DNA from 2 places in the Bradyrhizobium sp. R2.2-H genome. Region 1 is predicted to be linked to the other one. Evidence: riboswitches for the same ligand, from Rfam matches in the RefSeq annotation. Region 1 holds a riboswitch; the other holds the start of a gene.

Region 1 (5,830 bases):
CCGATCGAGACGTTGGCGATCGGATTCATCACGTCGGCGGCGACCCAGTTGGTGAAGAACATGTTCCATCCGCCCTCCTTCACCGGCTTCTGGCCGGCGCGGCGGGCAACCACCGTCTGCCAATCCGTTGCCTGGAGATCGACCTTGAAGCCGGCCTCACGGAGCAGCTGCGCGGCGACGATCGGCTGCGCCTTCAAAGTTGTGACGTCGCCCGGGGCCATGATCGCGATCGGCGTCCCATCATAGCCGGATTCGGCAAGCAGCTTCTTGGCCTCCGCCATGCCGCCGCCCTTCACCAAAGTCTCCGAACCGATCTCCGTGGCGAGCGGCGTGTCACAGATAAAGAATGCGCCGCAAATCTTGTAGTATTTCGGATTGCCAACAAGCGCGTCCAACACGTCCTTCTGGTTCATTGCCAGAAGTGCAGCGCGGCGCACCTTGGGATTGTCGAAGGGAGGCAGCAGGAAGTTCATGCGGCCGAGCGTCTGGAAGCCGAACTTGTTCAGGACTTCAATCTTGAGATCTTTATTGCCCTCGACGACCGGGAGCATGTCCCAGGGCACGTTCTCCATGAAATCGATATCGCCCGACTGCAGCGCGTTGACCGCTGTCTGGGAGTCCGGCATGGTGATCCACTCGACGCGATCAACCTTCACCACCTTGCCGCCGGCGGTCCAGCTGGCCGGCTCCTTGCGAGGCACATAATCGGTGTTCTTGACATAGACCGCCTTCACGCCGGGCTGGAATTCACCCTGCACGAACTTGAAGGGACCCGAGCCGATCTGCTCGGCAATTTGCTTGCCCGCCGGCGTTTCTGCGAGCCGCTTCGGCATCATGAACGGCACCAGCGAGGACGGTTTGCCGATCGATTCAAGCACCAGGCCGTAGGGCTGCTTGAGCTTCAGCACGATCGTCTTGGCATCTGGCGCCTCGATGCTGGCGGTGAAGTCCATGAGCTTCTGGCCCATGCCGTCGTTCTTGCCCCAGCGCTTCAGCGAGGCGACGCAATCCTCGGCAGTCACCGGTGCGCCGTCATGCCACTTCAGTCCGTCGCGCAGCGTGAAGGTGTAGGTCAGCTTGTCGTCGGATACCTTCCAATCCGCCATCTGCGGCTGAATCTTGAAATTCGAGTCGGTCGCAAGCAGCGTGTCGTAAACCATGTAGCCATGGTCACGCGTGATGTAGGCCGTGGTGAAGATCGGGTCGATGATGCGCAGATCCGAATGCATCACCGCCGTGATGGTCTTGCCGGCCGCAAGCACTGGCGAGGCCAGCGCGGTCGAAAGCGCGACGACCGACAGCGCAAGTTTGGAGGCGAACGCGCGAGGCCCCCGGCGCATGAAGTGGAACATAGAAAGTTCTCCTGACGTGAAACTGTTCAAAGGCAGGTCATTGGTTGAGCATAGGGTTCATTCGTTGGGCGAACTAACCTTATGCAATGCCTTTATCTTTTTGAGACTTGCAGACAGTGCCGATCGCGTCAATCCGGTTTCGTCGCAGCCCCTCACGGCGCGCGCACGGGCTCCACAAAGATCGGTTTGGCTCTACAACACCTTTCCGCTTGTCCTGCCCCGCGCAGATGCAATGCGCGTTCCATCTTTCGAAGCTTGAGAGACATTGAGATGAATCCTGCCAATCTTCCCTTTGATTCCGAGGCGATGCTCGAGGGCCTGCGCGGCTGGGTCGAATGCGAGAGTCCGACCTGGGATGCAGGCGCCGTGGACCGCATGCTCGATATCGCGGCGCGGGATATGGCGATCATGGGTGCGACGATCGAGCGCATTGCCGGCCGCCAGGGCTTTGGTGGCGTCATCCGCGCGCGCTTTCCGCATCCCAAGCAGGGCGAGCCGGGCATCCTGATCGCCGGACACATGGATACCGTTCATCCGGTCGGCACCATCGAGAAGCTGAAATGGCGGCGCGAGGGCAACAAGTGCTATGGCCCCGGCATCTACGATATGAAGGGCGGCAATTACCTCTCGCTGGAAGCGATACGGCAACTGGCGCGCGCCTCGTTCACCACACCGCTGCCGATCACCGTGCTGTTCACGCCGGATGAGGAAGTCGGCACGCCTTCGACGCGGGACATCATCGAGGCGGAAGCGGCGCGCAACAAATACGTGCTGGTGCCGGAGCCCGGCCGCGCCGACAACGGCGTCACCACCGGACGCTACGCCATCGCGCGCTTCAATCTCGAGGCGACGGGCCGGCCGAGCCACGCCGGCGCCACGTTGTCGGTCGGACGCTCGGCGATCCGCGAGATGGCGCGGCAGATTCTCGCCATCGACGCGATGACGACGGAAGACTGCACCTTCTCGGTCGGGGTCGTCCACGGCGGACAATGGGTCAATTGCGTTGCGACGACCGCAACCGGCGAAGCGCTCTCCATGGCCAAGCGTCAGGTCGATCTCGACCGCGGTGTCGAGAAGATGCTGGCGCTGTCGGGCACCAGCAACGACGTCACGTTCAAGGTCACGCGCGGCGTGACGCGTCCGGTTTGGGAGCCGGATGCCGGCACCATGGCGCTTTATGAGAAGGCACGCGGCATCGCCAAATCGCTCGGCGCGGAATTACCGCATGCCAGTTCCGGCGGCGGCTCCGACGGCAACTTCACCGGCGCGATGGGAATTCCCACGCTCGACGGCCTGGGCGTGCGCGGCGGCAACGGGCACACGCTGGAGGAGTTCATCGAGGTGGATAGCCTGGTCGAGCGCGGCCGGCTGATGGCAGGTCTGCTGGCGACGTTGGAGTAACAAGCCAACCGTCATTCCGGGGAGCGTCGAAAGCGCGAACCCGGAATGACTGCGACGACTTCGCACTGCACAATACGTCGGCAGTCACGGTCGAAATTTAGCCTTGTCTAAAAATGAGGCGTATCGTACTGCTCGGCCGTCCACGCGACGATGCGGGAGAGATCGCAGCGAAGGCTTTCAGCCTTCGCTGCGGCGCCGACGGAGCAACCGCCCCGGAAACTCTCAGGCAAAAGGACCGTTTCGTCAGGACGATCTGGAGAGAGGCGGCGCGATTTCAGGCAATCGTGACGCCCACCGAAGGGGATAGTCCGTTGCGAGATCCGCAGCGGATCAAGCTCTCAGGTAACCGTGACAGATGGGGCGCCGCCAACGGCCTTTGGCCGGCGGTTAGCCGACTCTAAACACGGGAGCCCCGAACCTCATCATGACCCATATCGCCATCATCGGCGCCGGCATCACCGGCGTCACGACCGCCTATGCCCTGCTCGAACGCGGCTACAGGGTGACGGTGCTCGACAAGCACCGCTACGCCGCGATGGAGACGTCCTTCGCCAACGGCGGGCAGCTCTCCGCATCGAACGCCGAAGTGTGGAACAGCACCGCGACGATCCTGAAGGGCCTGCGCTGGATGTTCCGGCGCGACGCCCCGCTGCTGATGAACCCGCGGCCGAACTGGCATAAATATTCGTGGATGAGCGAGTTCGTCGCCAACATCGGCAACTACCGCGCCAACACCATCGAGACCACGCGGCTCGCGATCGAAGCGCGCAGGCATCTGTTCGACATCGCGGCGCGCGAGGGGATCGACTTCGATCTCGAACGCCGCGGCATCCTCCACATCTATCGCGACAAGGCCGGCTTCGAATCCGGTCTGCGCGTCAACGCGCTGCTGCAGGAAGGCGGCCTCGACCGCCGCCCGGTGACGCCGGAGGAAATCCGCAGCATCGAGCCGACACTGCGCAAGGACTATCATGGCGGCTTCTACACGCCGTCCGATGCGACCGGCGATATTCACAAGTTCACCCGCGGCCTGGCGGAAGCCTGCAAGCGACGCGGCGCGACCTTCATCCACGAGGCCAATATCGATTCGATCGCACGTGCCGGCAGCGGCTTCGTCATCGGCTGGGCCGATCTGGCCGCGAGCGATGCCGTCGCGGCCGCGCGCGGCGCACTGAACGTGGACGGCGTCGTGGTCTGCGCGGGCGTTGCGAGCCGTCACTTCGCCGCCCTGCTCGACGAGCGCGTCAACGTCTATCCGGTGAAGGGCTACTCGATCACGGTGCAACTCGACACCGCCGAAAGCCGCAACGCCACCCCGACGGTGAGCCTGCTCGACGAGGCCGCCAAGATCGTCACCAGCCGGCTCGGCGCCGATCGTTTTCGCGTCGCCGGGACCGCCGAATTCAACGACTTCAATCGCGACATCCGCGCCGACCGCGTGCAGCCGCTGATCGACTGGGTGCGCAACAACTTCCCCGCCGTCGAAACGTCGCGCGTCGTGCCGTGGGCCGGGCTGCGCCCGATGATGCCGAACATGATGCCGGTCGTGCGCGCAGGGCGGATACCGGGCGTGTTCTTCAACACCGGCCACGGCCATCTCGGCTGGACCCTGTCGGCGGCGACGGCGCAGATGATCGCCCAGACCATCGACGGCTGGCGCGGCCTCAACGCTCCGCCGACGGCACCTTCACTTGGGGTTGAGCGTGAACTGCGACATGCATCCTGAGTGGTCGATATCGGAGACATGCCGGCCTCTTGCGACGGCGCAGCCCTTGGCACACAATTTGCCCTAAGAGGACGGCGTCTCCGGGGCCTTTCCAGCCTAAGTGATAGGCATGATAGACACGACAGAGTTCACGGGAGCCTCAGGGCTCCACACGTTCCGTAGCCGGAGATAAGTGCATGCTGGGTTATCTTATTCGCCGCGTTCTGGCCGCGGTGCCCGTGATGGGCGTCGTCGCGCTGTTCGTGTTCCTGCTTCTGCGGCTGACGCCGGGCGATCCTGCCGCGATTCTGGCCGGCGACAACGCGACACCGGAACGGCTCGAGCGCATCCGCACCTCGCTCGGCCTGAACGAGCCCCTCATCGTGCAGTTCATCACCTGGGTGAACAAGCTGCTGCACGGCGACCTCGGGACATCGCTGATCTCCAACCTGCCGGTGATGAAGATGATCGGCCAGCGGATCGAGCCGTCGATCTCGATCGCGCTGTCCACCATCGTCCTCGCCGTGATCGTCGCCGTTCCCATGGGGGTGATCGCGGCCTGGAAGCACGGCACCTGGATTGATCGCTTCGTGATGGGGCTGTCCGTGCTCGGCTTTTCGGTGCCCGTGTTCGTGGTCGGCTATGTGCTGATCCAGATCTTCGCGATCGAATTGCGCTGGGTGCCGGTCCAGGGCTTCCGCAGCATCTTCAACGGCTTCGGGCCGTTCTTCGAACGCATCATCCTGCCGACCTGCGCACTCTCCTTCATCTACATCGCCCTGATCGCGCGCATGACGCGCGCGGCGATGCTCGACGTGCTCGGCGAGGACTATGTCCGTACCGCGCGCGCAAAGGGCATCAACGAGGTTGCGGTGATGATGCGCCACGCGCTGCGCAACGCCGCGGTCCCCGTGATCACCGTGATCGGCACCGGCTTCGCGCTCCTGATCTCCGGCGTCGTCGTCACCGAGAGCGTGTTCAACATCCCCGGCATCGGCCGCCTCACCGTTGATGCGGTGCTGGCGCGCGACTATCCGGTGATCCAGGCGATGATCCTCCTGACGTCGCTGATCTATGTCGTCGTCAATCTTCTCATCGACGTCGCCTACACCCTGCTCGATCCCCGGATCCGGTACTGAGGCAAGGATAAGAATACAAATGTCAGTCGATACCCTTCCCCAGTCGTCCATTCCGATCACGTCGCCGTTGCGGCCGCGATTCGGATTCCTCACCTCGACGCCCATCATTGCGACCGCGACGGTCCTGCTCACGCTGGTCGTGGTGGTCTCGATCCTCGCGCCGCTGATCGCGCCGCATGATCCGATCCAGCTCGCGCCGTCGCAGCGGCTCAAGCCCTCCTCCGCACAGTTCC
Region 2 (5,830 bases), 130 kb from region 1:
TTGAAAAGCGCCTCCAGCCGGCCCTGGCTGATCTCGGGCTGGTAGGGCGTATAGGCCGTGTACCAGGCCGGGTTCTCGAGGATGTTGCGCTGGATCACCGCGGGTAGGATCGTGCCGGAATAGCCTTGACCGATCAGCGAGGTGAAGACCTGGTTCTGGGCTGCGAGCTCGCCCATATGCGCGATCGCCTCGGTTTCGCTGAGCGGCTTGCCGAGATCGAGCGGAGCGGCCTGCCGGATCGAAGCCGGCAGCGTCTCCGCCATCAGCGCGTCGACGCTTTTCGCGTCGACGGCCTCTAACATTGCGGTGACGTCGCGCGCCGAGGGGCCGATGTGGCGGCGGACGAAACTTGCGGCGGTGTCGCCGTTGGTCTTGCGGTGCGCGGTCATCATGGGTCCTCGCTTTAGATTTGGCTGTCGGTGTCATGCCCCGCGAAGGCGGGGCATCCAGTACTCACCAGCAGCGCGGATTGAACCGAGAGGCCGCGGCGTACTGGATCACCCGCCTTCGCGGGTGATGACACTGAGTATGAGGCGGCTGTCCTCGTCATCTCACGCCGTATGGGCCTTGTAGGCGGCTTCATCCATGAGGCTGCCGAGTTCGCTCTTGTCTGCCATCTTGATCTTGAAGAACCAGGCCGCGCCCTGCGCATCCGAGTTCACCAGCGCCGGTTCGGCGGCGAGCGCCTCGTTGGCCTCGAGCACTTCGCCCGTAACAGGCGCGTAGACGTCGGAGGCGGCTTTCACCGATTCCACGACCGCGGCGGCTTCAGCCTTCTTCAAGCTGCGGCCGACCTTGGGCAGTTCGACGAACACGACGTCGCCGAGCTGCTGCTGGGCGTAATCGGTGATGCCGACGGTGGCGACGTCGCCGTCGATCGCGAGCCATTCATGGTCGGAGGTGTACAGCGTCGTGGTCATTGTCTTATCCTCAGCGTTTGTAGGTGTTTTTCACGAAGGGCATGGCGGCGACTGCGAGCGGCAGTCGCTGGCCGCGCACCTCGGCGAAGAGTTTGGTGCCGAGCTCGCTCAGATTCGTGGGCACATAGCCCATCGCGACCGGCGCATTCAGGCTCGGGCCGAAACCGCCCGAGGTGACCTTGCCGATCGGCTCGCCGCCGGCCGCGTCCGCAAACAGCGGCGCGCCCTCGCGCACCGGCGCGCGGCCTTCGGCGCGTAGGCCGACGCGGCGGCGGGATGCGCCGTTATCGAAATGCGCGAGGATCTTCTCGGCGCCGGGAAAGCCGCCGGCGCGAATCCCGCCGTTGCGGCGGCTCTTCTGCACCGACCATTCCAGCGCGGCCTCGACCGGCGTCGTCGCAGTGTCGATGTCGTGGCCGTAGAGGCAAAGCCCGGCTTCCAGCCGCAGGCTGTCGCGGGCGCCGAGGCCGATCGGCAGCACGTCCGGGTTTTCGAGCAGCGTCCTGGTCAGGCGCTCGGCGTCCGCAGCCGGAACGGAGATCTCGAACCCGTCCTCGCCGGTATAGCCGGAGCGCGAGACGAAGCATTTGATGCCGGCGACCTCGTGCGGGCCGGCATCCATGAATGTCATGGACGGCGCCTCTGCACACAATTTCGCCAGCGCCGCTTCCGCCTTCGGGCCCTGCAGCGCGATCAGCGCGCGGTCGGCAAGAGAATCGATGACGCAGTCGTCCGCGAGGTGCGCGCGCAGATGCGCCTCGTCCGCGTCCTTGCAGGCGGCGTTGACGACCAGGAACAGGTGATCGCCGAAATTGGCGACCATGAGATCGTCGAGAATCCCGCCGTCCGCATTGGTGAACTGGGCGTAGCGCTGCCGTCCCGGCGCGATTGCCACGATGTCCTGCGGCACCAGCCGTTCCAGCGCGCGGGCGGCGTCCTCGACCTTGCCGGACTTCGGCCGGAGCGCGAGCTGCCCCATATGGGAGACATCGAACAGGCCGGCCGCGGCGCGCGTATGGAGGTGCTCCTTCAGCACGCCGGCAGGATACTGCACGGGCATGTCGTAGCCCGCGAACGGCACCATCTTGCCGCCGAGGGACACATGCAGGGCGTGGAGGGGCGTCTGTCGGAGCGATTTCTGGTCGTCGGGTACTGGCATCACAGGGGTCCTCGGCGGTTCCCCGGGGACGATTCCCCGGGCCAACCTGTCGAAGCCCCATCTGTCGCTGTGCCTGAGAGTATTATCCCGTCGGCGGGTGCCACCCGGGTTGTTAGGCCCGTCGGCGCCTCTTTCCAGATGCAATCAAAGCCACGCGGTCCTTTTGCCTGAGAGTTTCCGGGGCGGTTGCTCCTTCGGCGCCGGCAGTAAAGCCGGTCTCTCCCGACGTGGCCGTACGATATAGATGGTTACAGACCACAGGGCGGCCAAGCCTGTCAACGCGGCGGTTTCGCCTTTTCAACCGGGATTGCGCGCCTGCGGCAACCCTCTGATCTCCTTGCACAGTTTCTGGACACTGAAGCAGGCCTTGTCTAAAAGCGCTCTGGCCCGCAGATATCAGCCCTAACCTCTGGTTTGGATGGCAGGAAGCGGGTCCAAGCACACCCGATTGGATGAACATGAGCGGCGTCAACGAGATCAGGTCGACCTTTCTGAACTTCTTTGCCGAGAACGGCCACGAGATCGTGCCGTCCTCGCCATTGGTGCCGCGCAACGACCCCACGTTGATGTTCACCAATGCCGGCATGGTGCAGTTCAAGAACGTCTTCACCGGCGTGGAGAAGCGGCCCTATCAGCGCGCCACCACCTCGCAGAAATGCGTGCGCGCCGGCGGCAAGCACAACGACCTCGACAATGTCGGCTACACCGCGCGCCATCTCACTTTCTTCGAGATGCTCGGCAATTTCTCGTTCGGCGACTACTTCAAGGAGCGCGCGATCGAGCTTGCCTGGAAGCTGATCACCGGCGAGTTCGGGCTGAAAAAGGACAAGCTGCTCGTCACGGTCTACCACACCGACGACGAGGCGGCGGGCCTGTGGAAGAAGATCGCCGGCTTCTCCGAAGACCGCATCATCCGCATCCCGACCTCGGACAATTTCTGGGCGATGGGCGACACCGGCCCGTGCGGCCCCTGCTCGGAGATCTTCATCGACCGCGGCGAGCACATCTGGGGCGGGCCTCCGGGCTCGCCGGAGGAGGACGGCGACCGCTTCCTCGAATTCTGGAATCTCGTGTTCATGCAGTTCGAGCAGGTGACGAAGGAGGAGCGCCAGCCGCTGCCGCGTCCCTCGATCGACACCGGCATGGGCCTGGAGCGGATGGCCTGCATCCTCCAGGGCGTCGAGAGCGTGTTCGAGACCGACCTGTTCAAGAACCTGATCGATGCGACGGCGTCCGCGCTCGGCACCGGGCCGAACGAGCAGACCGTGGCCTCGTTCCGCGTCATTGCCGACCATCTGCGCTCCTCGGCCTTCCTCGTCGCCGACGGCGTGCTGCCTTCCAACGAGGGCCGCGGCTACGTGCTGCGCCGGATCATGCGCCGTGCCATGCGGCATGCGCAGCTGCTGGGTGCGAAAGAACCGCTGATGCATCGGCTGGTCTGGGCGCTGGTGCGCGAGATGGGCCAGGCCTATCCCGACCTGATGCGCGCGGAGAATCTGATCGAGGAGACGCTGCGGCTGGAAGAAACCCGCTTCCGCAAGACGCTGTCGCGCGGCCTCGCCATCCTCGACGAGAAGAGCGCTTCCTTAAAGAAGGGTGACATGTTCGACGGCGACGTCGCCTTCACGCTCTACGACACCTACGGCTTCCCGCTGGACCTGACGCAGGACGCGCTGAAATCGCGCGGCATCGGCGTCGACCAGGCGGCGTTCACGGATGCGATGGAGCGCCAGCGCGAGAAGGCGCGCGCGTCTTGGGCAGGAAGCGGTGATACGAAGACTGCAGATTATTGGTTCCCGATGCGCGAGAAGTACGGCGCAACGGAGTTTCTCGGGTACGACCTTGAAGTGAGTGAAGCGGTTGTCCAAACCGTTATTAAGGGGGGCCCTGAGTTAGACGAATTGCCGGCCGGTTGGGCTGGCGAGTTGGTGTTCAATCAGACACCATTTTATGCGGAGGCGGGAGGCCAGGTCAGCGACAAGGGCTGGATTAGGCGCATTTCCGACGGTGAGATCCTTGCGGATGTTATGCTCTGCCATAAAGAGGCAAATGATCTTATCGTGCACAATGTCCAGATGAAGCGGTTCCCGATAAGGCGTGGAGACGTTGTCCGCTTAGAAGTGGACCATGTCCGCCGCTCGTCGATTCGCGCAAATCACTCGGCGACGCATCTCATTCACGAGGCGCTGCGCCAGGTGCTCGGCGACCACATCGCCCAGCGCGGCTCGATGGTCGCGCCCGACCGCCTGCGTTTCGACTTCGTGCATCCGAAGCCAATCACGGCGGAGGAGCTCGCCCGCGTCGAGGACATCGCCAACGACGTTGTGCTGGAGAACGACGAGGTCACGACCCGCATCATGGGCGTGGACGAGGCCCGCGAGGCCGGTGCACGCGCGCTGTTCGGCGAGAAATACGGTGACGAGGTCCGCGTCGTCTCGATGGGCAGGACCGCGCGCGAGCGCGGCGCCAACGCGCTCGGCTGGTCGGTCGAGCTCTGCGGCGGCACCCACGTCAAGCGCACCGGCGATATCGGCCTGATCACGCTGACGGGCGAGAGCGCGGTCGCATCCGGCGTGCGCCGCATCGAGGCGCTGACCGGCAATTACGCGCGCAGGCACGCCAACGACACCATGGCGCTGGCGAAGACCGCGGCGAACGAGCTGCGCACCTCCCTCGACGACGTGCCGGCCCGCATTGCCGCGCTGATGGAGGAGCGCAAGAAACTCGAGCGCGAGCTCTCCGACGCCCGCAAGAAGCTCGCGATGGGCGGCGGCGCCTCCGCCGGCAACGGCGCAGCCTCAAGCGTGCGCGAGGTCGGCGACGTCAAGCTGATGGCACGTGCCGTGGAAGGCATCGAGATGAAGGATCTCAAGAGCCTTGCCGACGACGGCAAGAAGCAGATCGGCTCGGGCGTCGTCGCCATCGTCGGCGTCACCGAGGACGGCAAGGCCGGTGTGGTCGTCGGCGTCACGCAGGACCTCACCGCGCGCTTCAACGCCGTGAACCTCGTGCGCATCGCCTCCGAGGCGCTCGGCGGCAAGGGCGGCGGCGGCCGGCCCGACATGGCCCAGGCCGGCGGTCCCGATGGCGCCAAGGCGGCGGCCGCGCTCACCGCGATCGAAAAAGCGATGGCGGGCGCTTAAGTCGCCATGGCCCCCGTTCCGCGCGGACGTGGGCTTCGCGATCCCGAATTTCGGGATCGCCTCTACGATTTGCTGGAGCACGATCCGCTGGCCTATTCGGTCGGGTCGCGCTTCATCCAGCTGATCATCGGGGTCATCGTGCTCAATGTGGCCGCGATGATCCTCGCCTCGCTGCCGGAGCTCGATGCGCAGTTCGGCACGCTGTTCGCAGGCATCACCGTCCTGTCCGTGATCGTGTTCGCGCTGGAATATGCGGCGCGGCTGTGGACCGTGGCGGGGCACACCCAGCGCAAGGGCTCCGCGCTGGCCGACCGGCTCGGCTACGCCTTCTCCGCGCTCGGCATCATCGATCTCATGGCGTTCCTGCCGGCGGCAATCGTGCTCGCCACCGGCGGGCATGCGACGCTGGCCGCGCTCGGCGTGCTGCCGTTCTTCAAGCTGATCCGCTATTCGCCGGCGATGCGCTCGCTGCTCGCGGCCGTGCATGCCGAGCGGCGGGCGCTGGTCGGCTGTATCGTCATCCTGATCGGCGCGGTGCTGACCTTCGCATCGCTGCTCTACGCCATCGAGCGCGACGTGCAGCCCGACAAGCTCGGCACCATCCCGCA

What was found. Region 1 has a riboswitch for glycine ahead of EDE08_RS23675 (D-amino acid dehydrogenase). Riboswitches for the same ligand answer to the same signal wherever they lie in the genome.
Region 2: another riboswitch for glycine. It lies ahead of gcvT (glycine cleavage system aminomethyltransferase GcvT); the one in region 1 lies ahead of EDE08_RS23675 (D-amino acid dehydrogenase).

What each region holds. Positions count from the first base shown of each region.
Region 1 covers NZ_SMBR01000009.1:181,123-186,952, reverse strand. The annotation lists gene EDE08_RS23685 (ABC transporter substrate-binding protein) at 1-1,352, opposite strand, end outside; gene EDE08_RS23680 (M20/M25/M40 family metallo-hydrolase) at 1,623-2,753, shown strand; glycine riboswitch at 2,897-3,001, shown strand; glycine riboswitch at 3,005-3,110, shown strand; gene EDE08_RS23675 (D-amino acid dehydrogenase) at 3,178-4,479, shown strand; gene EDE08_RS23670 (ABC transporter permease) at 4,656-5,597, shown strand; gene EDE08_RS23665 (ABC transporter permease) at 5,617-5,830, shown strand, end outside.
Region 2 covers NZ_SMBR01000009.1:46,269-52,098, forward strand. The annotation lists gene gcvP (aminomethyl-transferring glycine dehydrogenase) at 1-389, opposite strand, end outside; gene gcvH (glycine cleavage system protein GcvH) at 552-920, opposite strand; gene gcvT (glycine cleavage system aminomethyltransferase GcvT) at 931-2,079, opposite strand; glycine riboswitch at 2,226-2,314, opposite strand; gene alaS (alanine--tRNA ligase) at 2,538-5,222, shown strand; gene EDE08_RS22990 (cyclic nucleotide-gated ion channel) at 5,229-5,830, shown strand, end outside.